Regions from separate parts of the Sphingomonas sp. GlSt437 genome, predicted to be linked through region 1. Evidence: predicted binding sites of a transcription regulator. Region 1 holds the regulator's gene; each other region holds the start of a gene.

The links. The regulator LexA, encoded in region 1, represses DNA repair genes until DNA is damaged. The targets are predictions, from matches to a motif close to GTTCCNCNCTTGTTCT.
Region 2: a site for LexA is predicted at 1,800-1,815, ahead of radA (DNA repair protein RadA). Genes of this name have one in related genera too.
Region 3: a site for LexA is predicted at 2,139-2,154, ahead of ACLB0R_RS02230 (ImuA family protein). Genes of this name have one in related genera too.

Annotation. Positions count from the first base shown of each region.
Region 1 covers NZ_JBPGYA010000002.1:132,281-136,489, forward strand. Annotated here, with positions in the region: gene ACLB0R_RS10125 (GFA family protein) at 1-389, shown strand, start outside; gene ACLB0R_RS10130 (molybdopterin molybdotransferase MoeA) at 386-1,573, shown strand; gene lexA (transcriptional repressor LexA) at 1,631-2,308, shown strand; gene ACLB0R_RS10140 (ComEC/Rec2 family competence protein) at 2,220-4,209, opposite strand, start outside.
Region 2 covers NZ_JBPGYA010000003.1:90,627-94,835, reverse strand. Annotated here, with positions in the region: gene ACLB0R_RS14340 (CvpA family protein) at 1-373, opposite strand, end outside; gene radA (DNA repair protein RadA) at 406-1,779, opposite strand; gene ACLB0R_RS14330 (glutathione S-transferase family protein) at 1,975-2,676, opposite strand; gene ACLB0R_RS14325 (glycosyltransferase family 4 protein) at 2,752-3,900, shown strand; gene ACLB0R_RS14320 (PadR family transcriptional regulator) at 4,067-4,209, opposite strand, start outside.
Region 3 covers NZ_JBPGYA010000001.1:413,538-417,746, reverse strand. Annotated here, with positions in the region: gene ACLB0R_RS02235 (Y-family DNA polymerase) at 1-1,434, opposite strand, end outside; gene ACLB0R_RS02230 (ImuA family protein) at 1,349-2,074, opposite strand; gene ACLB0R_RS02225 (hypothetical protein) at 2,214-3,083, opposite strand; gene ACLB0R_RS02220 (hypothetical protein) at 3,074-3,895, opposite strand; gene ACLB0R_RS02215 (hypothetical protein) at 3,967-4,209, opposite strand, start outside.

The DNA of each region.
Region 1 (4,209 bases):
GCGGCGCACTCTCCGCAACCACTACCGGCGAGCCGCGCAAAATCTCGATGTGCCATTGCCGCGATTGCCAGCGCCGCACCGGTAGCCTGTTCAGCATCGCCGCCTTCTTCGCGCGCGACGACGTCGTCACCGCTGGCGGCAACGCCGTGTTCGAGCGGCCATCGGCGAGCGGTCATCCTGTCGCTTTCCATTTCTGCCCGGCCTGCGGCACCAGCCTGTGGTGGGAAGCGCGCCGACTGCCCGAGCTGATCGGCATCGCCGTCGGCGCTTTTGCCGATCCGGATTTTCCCATGCCCGAGCAAGCCGTCTGGGCCGTGGATCGCCACGAATGGCTGGCTCTGCCGCCCGATATGCCGCTTCACGAGCGCAACCCGGTGCGCAACGGATGAGCGGCGGCCTGATTTCGGTCGCCGAGGCGCAGGCGCGGCTGCTTGCGATGGCGACGCCGGTCTCGAGCGAGTCCGTCCCGCTCCGCCAGGCCGCCGGGCGCCGGGCAGCCGAGGACATCATCGCCAGGCGCACGCAACCCTATACCGACCTCTCCGCGATGGACGGCTATGCGATCCGCTATGCCGATTTGCCGGGGCCGCTTACCCTGATCGGCGAAAGCGCTGCGGGGCATCCCTTCGCCGGCACGATCAACCCCGGCGAGACGGTGCGCATCTTCACCGGCGCGGCACTCCCTGCCGGCGCCGATACGGTGATGGTGCAGGAAGAAGTGCGCGCCGATGGTGCGGCCATCGCGCTCATCGGCGAAGGGCCACCGCGCCAAGGCGCCAATGTCCGCCGCCGCGGGCTGGATTTCAGCGCTGGTGACGCACTCGTCGCGCGCGGCGAGCGGCTGACGCCGGCGCGGATCGCGCTCGCCGGCGCCGCAGGCCATGGCGCGCTCGCCGTCAACCGCCCCATCCGCGTCGCGCTGATCGCGACCGGTGACGAGCTCGTTCCCCCCGGAACCGACGCAGCCGAGGGCGCACTCCCCGAAACCAACGCGGTCATGCTGGCCGCGTTGCTGGCCGATCTGCCGGTCGAAATCAGCGACCTCGGCATCATCCCTGACCGGCTCGACGCGCTGACCAAAGCCTTCGCCAGCGCCCATGCCGATCTGATCGTGACGACCGGCGGCGCCTCGGTCGGCGACCACGATCTGGTGCGCCCGGCGCTGCAGGCAGCGGGCGGCGCGATCGATTTCTGGCGGATCGCGCTCAGGCCGGGCAAGCCGATGCTCGCCGGCACGCTCGGGGACGCGCTGGTGGTGGGGCTTCCGGGCAACCCGGTCTCCGCCTTCGTGACCGCCCAGCTTTTCGTCCGCCCGCTGATCGCGGCGCTGGGCGGCGCGCGCGATCCGCTACCACCGACGATGACCGCGACGCTCGACAAGCCGCTTCCGGCCAATGACAAGCGCCAGGATTATCTGCGGGCGCGCGTCGATCAGGGGCAGGTCAGCGTGGCGAAAGTCCAGGACAGTTCGATGCTGCGCGCGCTCGCCGCTGCCAATTGCCTCGTCATCCGCGCACCGCACGCCCCCGCGGCCGCTGCGGGCGATCAAGTACAGATTTTACCGATCGCTTGACTTCGCGAATCATGTTTCCTAAACGTTCGGCGTCCGTTCTGGGACGGAGGAACACGAATGCTCACGCGCAAGCAGCACGAGTTGATCTGCTTCATCGATGACCGCTTGAAGGAAACCGGCGTCTCGCCCTCGTTCGAGGAAATGAAGGAGGCGCTTGACCTCAAATCCAAGTCGGGCGTGCATCGGCTGATCAGCGCGCTGGAGGAACGGCAATTCATCCGCCGCCTGCCCAACCGCGCCCGCGCGCTCGAAGTGCTGCGCATGCCCGAAAGCGGTCGCGGCGGCGCTGCAGTCAAGGCGGCGAGCCCGTCGGTACCCGCCAATGTCCGCGCCATGCCGCAGCCCGCCAACGACGTGATCGAAATCCCGCTGCATGGGCGGATCGCGGCGGGCTTGCCGATCGAGGCGTTCGAAAGCCATGCGAGCCTGGCGGTGCCGGCCGCCTTGCTCGGGTCGGGCGAGCATTATGCGCTGGAAGTATCGGGCGACTCGATGGTCGATGCCGGCATTCTCGATGGCGATTATGCGCTCATCCGCCGCACCGAAGTCGCGCGAGATGGCGAGATCGTCGTGGCGCTGATCGACGAGATGGAAGCGACGCTCAAATATTTCCGCCGCGAAGGCGCGATGGTGCGGCTCGATCCGGCTAATCGCGCGTACGATCCGCAGCGATACGAGCCGGGTCAGGTCCGCATCCAGGGCAAGCTCTCGGGCCTGCTTCGCCGCTACGATTGATCGGAATGACCGGCGGCGCGCGCCAGGGGTGCGCGTCGCCGGGATGATTGACGGTGGCGATGCGGCCATCGGCCAAGGTGATCGAAATGCCGCCGGTTTGGGCGAGCACGGGCCGATCGAGCTTCAGCCAGCGCGGCGTGCAACCGCGCGGCAAGCGGCGATCGCTGATGACGATATCGGCGGCAGCACAGGCCGGGATGAACGCGGCCCAGGGCACGGGATAGGAACTGCGCGTCGCCAGCACGCGCCACGTCCGGCCGCCGCGCTTGATATCGGCGATACACAAATCCTGGCTGCACCGCGCTTCCGGCTGGTCTGACAGGAAATCGGGATCGTCGATCGTGCCGCCAATCTCGGCGAGCATCGCCTGGGTGTAATCACCCGCACGATCGCGCAGCATCGCGATACCACCATGCGCATCCCGGATAGCGACGTGGCGTCCATCGCCCGTCACCAGCACATCCGGCGCCGGCGTCAGCAACGCCCAGGCCGCGCCGACCAGCGCCGGTGCCAGCCCAAGCAACCGCCAGCGCGTGCGCCACAGCCCAAGCCATAGCAACCCCGCCATCATCAGCGCGAACGCGCCCCACGGCATCGATGGCAGCGCCGCAACCGCGCCCGGCAGGCCAGCAACATAATGCGCGATCCACAGCAGCAGATCGATCGCCTTGCCCGTCGCCCACCAGAAAGGCGCGCCCAGCCCCACCGCATCGGCCAGCAACGCCAGTGCCTCGGCCGGCATGATGACAAAGGTGGTCAGCGGAATGGCGACGATATTGGCGACCGATCCGTACAGCCCGGCGCGATGAAAATGATAGACGCTGATCGGCGCAAGCACCGCTTCGACGACGAGACCGGTCAAGAGCAGCGACGCGACCTCGCGCCCCTGCCGGCGCCACCACGCCTCCTCGCGCTTCATCAGCCAGCCCCGCACATGCGGCTCGTCGTGCAGCGCAACGATCGCGGCGACGGCAGCAAAGGAGAGCTGGAAGCTCGGCCCCGCCGCCGCTTCGGGCACGGTCAGCAGCACCGCGACCGCGCCGGCGGCAACCAGCCGCAGCGTCATCGCCTCGCGCCCCAGCATCAAGGCGGCGAGCACAAGCAGCGCGGCGACGCACGACCGCACCGTCGGCACCTCGGCGCCGGTCAACAGCGTGTAGCCGATCGCGGCGACCGCCCCTGCCCCCGCCGCCACCATCGGCAACCGCACCCGCAACGCCAACCACGGGAACAGCGCGAGCAGGCGGATCACCAGCACCATCGTCGCGCCGACCGTCGCGGTCAGGTGGAGGCCGCTCACCGACAACAGATGCGCGAGGCCCGCGCGCCGCATCGCATCGGCGTCAGCCAGCGGGATCGCGCCCTGATCGCCCGTTGCCAGCGCGGCGGCAATGCTGCCCGCCGGCCCCGGCGCGCTCGCCTGGATATGCGCCGACAGCGCCTCGCGCACGCCGTTCAGCCAATCCCAGGCGGACGAGGTCGTGCCGCGCTTGACCAGCTCGACCGGACCGAACCCCCGCCCCGTCGCGCCAACGCCATCGAACCACGCGACCTGCGCATAATCATAAGCGCCAGGCAACGCCGGCGGGGGCGGCGGCAGCAGCCGGGCGCCGAGCCGGATCACCGCGCCATCGGCCAGCCCTGCCGGCACATCCGCCATCTGCAGGTTCACGCGCAGATGCGGCGGCAGCGTCGAGACTCTGGCGGGCTTACCCTCCCCGTCCGCCAGCAACCGCACCGGCGCCAACCGCAGCCGCACCAGCCCGCGCGGCGGCAGCGGCTCGATCCGCTCGACCCGCGCCTCCAGCCGCACGATCGTCGGCCCGGCCAACACCGGACCACGCACCCATTCCGCTCGCGCCCAGAGCATCGCCAGCCCCAGCGCCGTCGCCAGTGCCGCC
Region 2 (4,209 bases), on a different contig from region 1:
GCACGATCAGCAGGAAGAGCAGGCTAGCGAAGATCAGCCCCTTCAGCCCGCCGAAACCGAAGCCGAGCGCGCGGTCGACCGGGCCGAGCACCGAGGTGCGGGTGCGATCCCCCACTGCCCGGGCAACCGCCCGCCCGCCGAAATACGTCCCGCCCGCGATGATCGCAAAGGCCAGCACCGCCGAGCCGGCGACCGTGCCGACCATGCCGGTCAGCATATGCGTGACCGGTGCGTGCAGCAGCTTCAGCGCGAAGACGATGAAAATCCAGACGACGAGCGACAGCACTTCAGTCACAAAGCCGCGCATCAGCCCCATCACCGCGCCGCCACCGACGAGCAGCAGCACAACGATATCAAGCGCGGTCAGGCCCATCAGCGAATACCCCGGGTAGCGAGGCGAAACGGCTAGCCCCGCCCGAGCAAATGGTCAACGAGCGTGCCCAGCGTGCGGAAGCCCGTCAGCCGCATCGCACCCGGCTCGGCGCCGGCACTGGCGGGGACCAAAGCACGTTCGAATCCCAGCTTGGCGGCTTCCTTCAGGCGCAGCGCGGCGTGCGCGACGGGCCGCACTTCGCCCGACAGCGCGACTTCGCCAAACGCCACCGCATCCGCCGGCACCGGCCGCTCGCTCAGCGCTGACACTAACGCGGCTGCCACCGCCAGGTCCGCCGCCGGATCGGCGACGCGATAGCCGCCCGCGACGTTGAGATAGACCTCGCATGCCGAAAAGCTGAGCCCGCAGCGCGCCTCCAGCACCGCCAGGATCATCGCCAGCCGCCCCGAGTCCCAGCCGACCACGGCACGACGCGGCGTTGCCCCGCTCGCCAGCCGCACCACCAGCGCCTGGATTTCGACGAGTACCGGCCGCGTCCCTTCGAGCGCGGGGAACACGACCGTCCCGGTCACGCCCTCATCACGCTGAGTCAGGAACAGCGCGGAGGGGTTGGCAACCTCGGCCAATCCACCCGCTTCCATCGCGAACACGCCGATCTCGTCGGTGCCGCCGAAGCGATTCTTGATCGCGCGCAGGATGCGATATTGGTGGCTGCGCTCGCCTTCGAAGCTCAGCACGGTGTCGACCATATGCTCGAGTACGCGCGGGCCGGCGATGCTGCCATCCTTGGTCACATGGCCGACCAGCACCAGCGCGGTGCCGCGCTCCTTGGCGAAGCGGATCAGCTCCTGGGCGGAGGCGCGCACCTGGCTCACCGTGCCTGGCGCGCCTTCGATCAGGTCCGAATGCATCGTCTGGATCGAATCGATCACGAGCAGGCGCGGCGCGGCGCCTTGGCCGAGCGTGGTCAGAATATCGCGCACCGATGTCGCCGCCGCGAGCTGCACCGGCGCGGTGCCAAGCCCCAGCCGTTGCGCGCGCAGCCGCACCTGATCGGCAGCTTCCTCGCCCGACACATAAGCGACGGCGTGCCCGGCGAGCGCCATCCGCGCTGCCGCTTGCAAAAGCAGGGTCGACTTGCCGATGCCGGGATCACCGCCGATCAGCGTCGCCGATCCTTCGACGAACCCGCCGCCCAGCGCGCGGTCGAGCTCCGCCACGCCCGATGCGAGCCGCGCCGGCAGCGCGACATCCTCGTCGAGCGCGACCAGCGCGATCGCGCGACCGCCGCCTTGCAGATTATGCTTGGCGGCAAAGGGCGTTACGACCCCGCCGGCTTCCTCGATCAGCGTGTTCCAGTCGCCACAATCGGCGCACTGCCCCGCCCAGCGGTGGCTGACGGAGCCGCATGCCTGGCAGACATAACGCTTCTGGGGTTTCGCCATGGCAGGGAGCTAGCAGAGTAGGAACGATAGGGGAACAGATTTCCGTGTTTTCGCAAAAGCTGTCCTGTTTGATATGCTCGTCATTCCCGCGCAGGCGGGAATCCATTCTGGCTGGCGTTGAATAGCTTTAAGACGTTTAGCGATAATGGATCCCCGCCTCCGCGGGGATGACGATCCGTTACGGGAGGCGAGAGCCTAACGCCGCGGCGGCGAGTTCAGGCCCTTTTGCACTGCCGGCCGCGCCAGCCCGCGTGCCAGCCACGCCTTCACATTGGCGAAGTCATCAAACCCGACCAATTCGCCATTGCCATAGAAATTGACGAGGGCGTTGACCCAGCCGAGCATCGAGATGTCGGCGATCGAATAATCGCCGAGGAACCAGTCCTTGCCCGCCAGCGCCTTGTCCATCACGCCGAGCAGCCGTTTTGTTTCGGCAAGATAACGGTCGCGCGGGCGCTTGTCTTCCCACTGGCCGCCGGCGAATTTGGTGAAGAAGCCGAGCTGGCCGAACATCGGGCCGACACCGCCCATCTGGAACATCACCCATTGGATCGCCTGATACCGGCCGGCGGGATCGGACGGAATCAATTTGCCGGTCTTGTCGGCCAGATAGAGCAGGATCGCGCCCGATTCGAACAAGCCGATCGGCTGGCCGCCGGGGCCATCAGGGTCGATGATCGTGGGGATTTTGCCGTTCGGATTGAGCGACAGGAATGCCGGATCCTGCGTCTCGTTGGCCATGATGTTGACGAAATGCGGTTCGTACGGAAGCCCGATCTCTTCGAGCAAGATCGACACCTTCACGCCATTGGGCGTCGGCACCGAATAGAGCTGCAATCGATCCGGATGCGCCGCAGGCCAGCGCTGGGTAATCGGGAACGCGGAAAGATCGGCCATGGCGGGGCTCCTTGCGAGATAGGGTAACACGCGGGAGATAGGCATTGCGCTTGCCACCCGCTATGGGCGGCAGCGATGGAGCCTTCCCAACTGCGCGTCGCCCTGTTCAGCGGCAATTATAATTACGTCCGCGACGGCGCGAACCAGGCCCTCAATCTGTTGGTCGGGCATTTGCTGGGCGCGGGCGTGACGATGCGCGTCTATTCGCCGACCACGGCCAAGCCGGCGTTTCCGCCGGTGGGCGATCTGGTCGATGTGCCGGCGATCGCCGTGCCGTTTCGCCCGGATTACCGCCTTGGGCTCGGCTTGCCGCGCCGGCCGCGCGAGGATGTCGAGGCGTATCGGCCCGATATCGTTCATCTCTCGGCGCCCGATATTCTCGGCCACCGCGCGATCAAATGGGCGAAAAGGCACGGCATTCCGACGATCGCGTCGCTGCATACGCGGTTCGAGACCTATCCGGCGTTTTACGGCCTGGGTTTCCTGGAAAAGCCGGCGATCCGCATCTCGACGCGCTTTTACAACAGCGTCGACAAGGTGCTGGTGCCGAGCCCGAGCATGGGCGATCTGCTGCGCCAATGGGGGGTGACGACGCCGATCGGCATCTGGTCGCGCGGCATCGACCATGATCGCTTCAATCCGTCGCGCCGCGATCTCGAATGGCGGCGGTCGCTCGGCATCGGCGACGACGAGGTAGCGGTCAGCTTTCTCGGCCGGCTCGTGCTGGAAAAGGGCCTGGGGATTTTTGCCGACGTCGTGGCGGCGCTGAAGGCACGTGGCGTGCCGCACAAGGTACTGGTCGTGGGCGAAGGGCCGGCGCGCAGCTGGTTCGCCGAGCGCGTGCCCGATGCCGTGTTCACCGGCTTCCTGTCGGGCAACGACCTTGGCCGCGCGGTCGCGAGCATGGACGTGTTCTTCATGCCGAGCACAACCGAGACGTTCGGCAACGTGACCACCGAAGCGATGGCCGCTGGCGTGCCGGTCGTCGCTGCCCGCGCGACGGGATCAGTCGATCTGGTCGATGACGGCGTGACCGGCTTTCTGGTGCCGCCGACAGATGTGACCGCTTATGCCGACGCCATTCAGCGGTTGATCGAGGATCCGGCGCTGCGCACGGCAGCGGGCCGGGCGGGCCATGTGGCCGCCCAGCCCTATGTGTGGGACAAGGTCAACGCCGCCGTGCTCGACGAATATCTCGCGCTGATGGCGAGCCGAGCCGGGTAGAAATCCTCCCCATTCATGGGGACGACCCGACCCATCATCCCATCTCCAACGTCATCCCCGCGAAGGCGGGGATCCATTGGCACCGGACGTGGTAAATCCCATTGACGTAAGCCCGAATGGATTCCCGCCTGCGCGGGCATGACGAGTTCGTGGAGACAGCCGGGAGTTAACCCAACCGCTCGATCTTCTGCGCGGCTTCGTCGATCAGCGCGACGATGTTGTGGAGCTGATCGTCGGCAAGTTCGCCTTGCGAAAACTTGTTCCACAAGACCGTGCGCAGATTGTGCATCGCGCGCCGCACTGACGTGG
Region 3 (4,209 bases), on a different contig from region 1:
CGCGTCGTCCTCGATGCGAAAATAGTCACGCACCGCATCCAGCTCGGGATCGCGCTTCCACCATTCGCCGAAGACGCGCTCGGGACCGTCCGCGCGCTTCACCCGTCGGCGCATGCCGCGCCAGGTGAAGTATACGGGCGGATGGTCCGGCAGTAGGGCGACGGTGTCGATCGGTTCGGGCGGGGCGAGCAGGCGCGAGGGCCGTGGCCAGTGGCCCGGCCACTCCGCGCCGGTCTCCGGCGCCAGCGCGTGGATGCGCCGCACTGAACGCTCCGGTACATCGCTCGCCACAGGCGCCGCGCGATAGAGGTTCGCCTCGCCAACGCGATTGGCGAGCAAATCGATCAGGCCGGACACATCCGGCTCCGGCTCTTCGACCAGGCTCGACGCCGCCTGCTTCGGCGCCAGCGGTTCTGCGAAGGTGGCGGCGAGCGTCATGACCTCGATCCCGAAACCCGGGTCGATGGTCTCGATCTTGTCGCAAAGCAGCCGGGTCATGCGCTTCGCGTCGCGCAGGGGCAAGCCGGTGCCGACGCGCACCGCCTGCGCGCGATTGTCGACGCGCTGGCAGATCAGATCGAGCCGTCGCGCGCCGAGGCCCTTCAGTTCCAAGGCGTCGCAGAGCTGGACGGCGAGCTTGCCGATATAGCGCGCGATCGTCTCCGCCGCGCCGATGGGCTCGGCGAAGGCGCGGCGGACTTCGATCAATGCCTCGGGACGGACGGGCTCGATCGGCTCGGCGAGGCGGCCGGTCGCCTGGTCAAGGCGCCGGCCTACTTCGGGACCGAAGCGCAGCGTCAACGGCGCGCGTGGTTGCGACAGCAGGTCGGCGACACGCTCGAATCCGAGCACCCGAAGATCGGCCACCAGGACGGGTGCGAGCCGCAGCGCCGCGAGCGGCAGCGGCGCGACATCGCCTGCGACCGCCCCCGGCTCCGACACAAACCCTGGCCGGGCGCAGAAGCGCGCCAGGGCATGAGCCGCGCCCCAGGAGTCAGCGATGGCGGCGCGGGCGCGCAGACCGACGCTGGCGAGCTTCTCCACCAGCATCGCCACCATGGCGGCCTCGCCGCCATGGAGGTGATCGGCGCCGGTGGAATCGATGACGATGCCGTCGGGCGGATCGGCGGCGACGATCGGCGCAAAGCGTTGCAGCATCCAGAGCGCCACCCTCTCCAACGCCTCGGCGTCCGCCGCCGTGTCGGCGTCCTGGATCACCAGGCCCGGCACCAGCGCCTGGGCCTTGGTCGCGGGCATGCCGACGCGCAGGCCGGCGGCCTGGGCGGCGGCATCCGCCGCCAGAACCACCCGCCTTTGCCCGTCCCGGCCGGCCAGGATCAGCGGCGTCTCAGGCGGAGGCGCTGTGTTGCCCGCCTTCCGCCTGACCCGGTCCGTGGACAAGGTCGGCAGGAAGACGGAGATGACCCGTGTCATCGCACGCCTCCAGTTCGAAGTCCGCGCTCTCCCCGGCGCGGCAGCGGATCAACTCGACCAGCCAGCGCGGGCGGCCGACGCCCGGGACAGGCAGCGCGGTCGAAGGCAGCGCCGAAATGCGCCAACGGGTCGTGGCGGCGGTGGGCTGACCGAAATCCGACGCTTCGGTCTGCCGGCGCCAGCGACGCAGCGCGATGCCGATTGTTCCAGACCCTTCGGCGGCGAGTTGCAGCCGCCGGGAGGCTGTCATGTTTAGCCGGGCGACTTCCGCCACCACGGCGCCGAGACCGCCGTGCCGCAGGCCCTCCTCAACACAGGCGAGGACCGTCTTTTCGTCGCCACCCTCGAGGTAGATGACGCGGTCGGATTTCAGACCCGCTTGGGAAAGCGCCGGCGCGAACAGGTCTGGCCTGGTGACACACCAGAGCACTTTGCCCCGCGTGCGCGCTGCAATGCCGGCCGAAAAGAGTGCGGCGGCGGCGCCATCGATCGCCCCGTTCCCGCCGCCAGCGACTTCATGCAGCGCACCGCACGGGAGCCCACCGTCTGGAAGGCGCGAGTCCACTGCGGCGAGACCGAAGGGCAACACCGTTGTGCCACGCCGGTGCCGCCCCTCGATTTGGCGGACTTGGGCGCGCAAGGACTCGATAGCGGACAGCGGCCGCACGTGTAGCGTTGACCTCTTGAGCGGAAGGGGACATAATGTTCCTTATTTGTTCTACACAGCATGCGTCAGAGTCAAGAGCTGTTGCGCGCGGTCGTAGGCAACCGTCCGACGATCACCGTCCTCGATACGCCATTGGGTCAGGGTATCGGTTGACCGTGCCATCGGGGTTCAGGCAATCGGCGCGGGATGCTTTTAGAATGAGGCTGCTGGACTCGTAGATGACCCCGCCGAGCCGCCAACTGAAAATCCCTCGCTGTTCGACAAAGGTCAGCAATGGCGCTCCGCTGCAGCCGCCAAGCGCCCAATCGCTGGGGATGCTGGGACGCAACCCGACATCGAAGTCATGCTCATGGTCGAACACCAGAGTGATATCGGTGTTGCTAACGCCACTGGCAACGGCGAGCGCGGTGTAACCGACCCAATCGATTTCCACGAGCGAATTACCCCGATAGGGGCGCATCTCCCGGCCGTCGCCAGGAAAGCCCACAAAGAAGACGCCGCAGTCGATCGCCGGCGGCGCGGGCGGCCACGACATCTGACTGCCGGTCAGGATGATCTTGCCGTTGGCGTAGTTGGCAAGCTTGTCGACTTCGTCATGGGCGACCCGGAACGTCGCAACGTCGTAGGCAGAGTCAGAGGCGATGTGTCGGCTCGCCAAGTCGAAGCGGACATCGCCGACCATGCAGACTGCGTCGGGGTGCTCGTTCTTCGCCGCAAGGAAGCCCTGATAGACATGGTTCGCTGTGACCAGAAACGGACCGGCGCCGCAATCGAGCAGAAAGGCGGACCCGTTGTCGAGGATCAAAGGCTTGCGATCGCGCGCGGTGATCCAGCAGATCGGCATGACATAGCTCGCGGCGAGGTCCCGCATCGCCTTAGCCAAACCGCCGCGCATCAAGCGGATCGCTTCGTCGCGCGAGGGTTGGCTGACGGAAGCCAGCCCGGCGGCGGGTTCTGCGAGATTTCTCCCTGCTACGGCCACGGCGCCTGTTCTGCCCGGAATTCACGCAGACACGCTTCGATCTCCCGGTCGCATTTCCCCTCGGGGTCGTCGAGCCACTCCTTCCAGTCCGGGGTCTGCATCAAGTCGAGCACGGTGGGTTCACGGCGATCGGGATCGTCGAGGGTCTCACCATACTGCTTGCGCACCAACGGCGCGGCCAGTTTGGGTGGGATCGGCACGCGGGCGTGCGGATTATGATACAGGTCGATCACCAACGCGCAGCCCGAAGGTTGGCGCATCACCGCGACCGCGCTGATCGAAGTGTTGTCCTGGCGGGTCAAGGCCGCTTTCCTTCCGTATCGCGTCCCAAGGAAGCGCGGCTCGTGTGCCGGGTCAGCCGAGACCTCGAAATGCAGTGTGTCGCGGCCGAACATGGCTTGGAGGACGTGAACCCGCTCCAGGTGAAAACCGATCGTCTTGTCGAAGAAGCAGACGACGGTGGGGAAGCCCCGCTTAGACGCCTTCCGCAACTGGGCTGACGCGGCCTTGATTGGCCGCCGCAGCCTGGCGCCTGGGTCGACCCAGCGAAAGCCGGCGCCGCCATCCAGCATCTCGCCCATCAGCGCAGAATCCTCGGGCGTTTCGTCGAGTTCCTTGATCTCGACGAAGCACCAGTGCGGCTGGAGGTGGAGGGCGTAGTCGGGGCGCTTATGGCCTGGGGTATGCGCTTCGCGGATGCGCCGATAGGTGACGCCCTGTGCTCGGCACCAGGCTTCGAAGGCGAGTTCAGACTTGGTGGACACGACACTCATGGCGGTCGGACTGGTCCGGGTTGCAACTGCGTCGGTCAAATGTGGCGTGCCCAGCCTGCCGCAACAAGTCCGCCGGCCGGTCGGCGCTCTCCACCTCATTCAGGCTGCGCTCAATCGTTCCGTCGCACGAAGGCCCCAAGTCCGGCGAAGATCTGATCGACGGTCGCCAGGCAGTGCTGCACGAACGTCTCGCTCAGATAGAAGACCCACGGTTTGCCGTCGCTGGTCGCCTGGTTGAACCAATCCTCTGGCCAACCGGCCGCCACGATTCTGCGTTCGAACGCGCTCCGCTCATCATCGGGCCACTCAAAGCCGAGATGGAACATCTTGTTCCGGTAGCCGAAGAGCGCCGA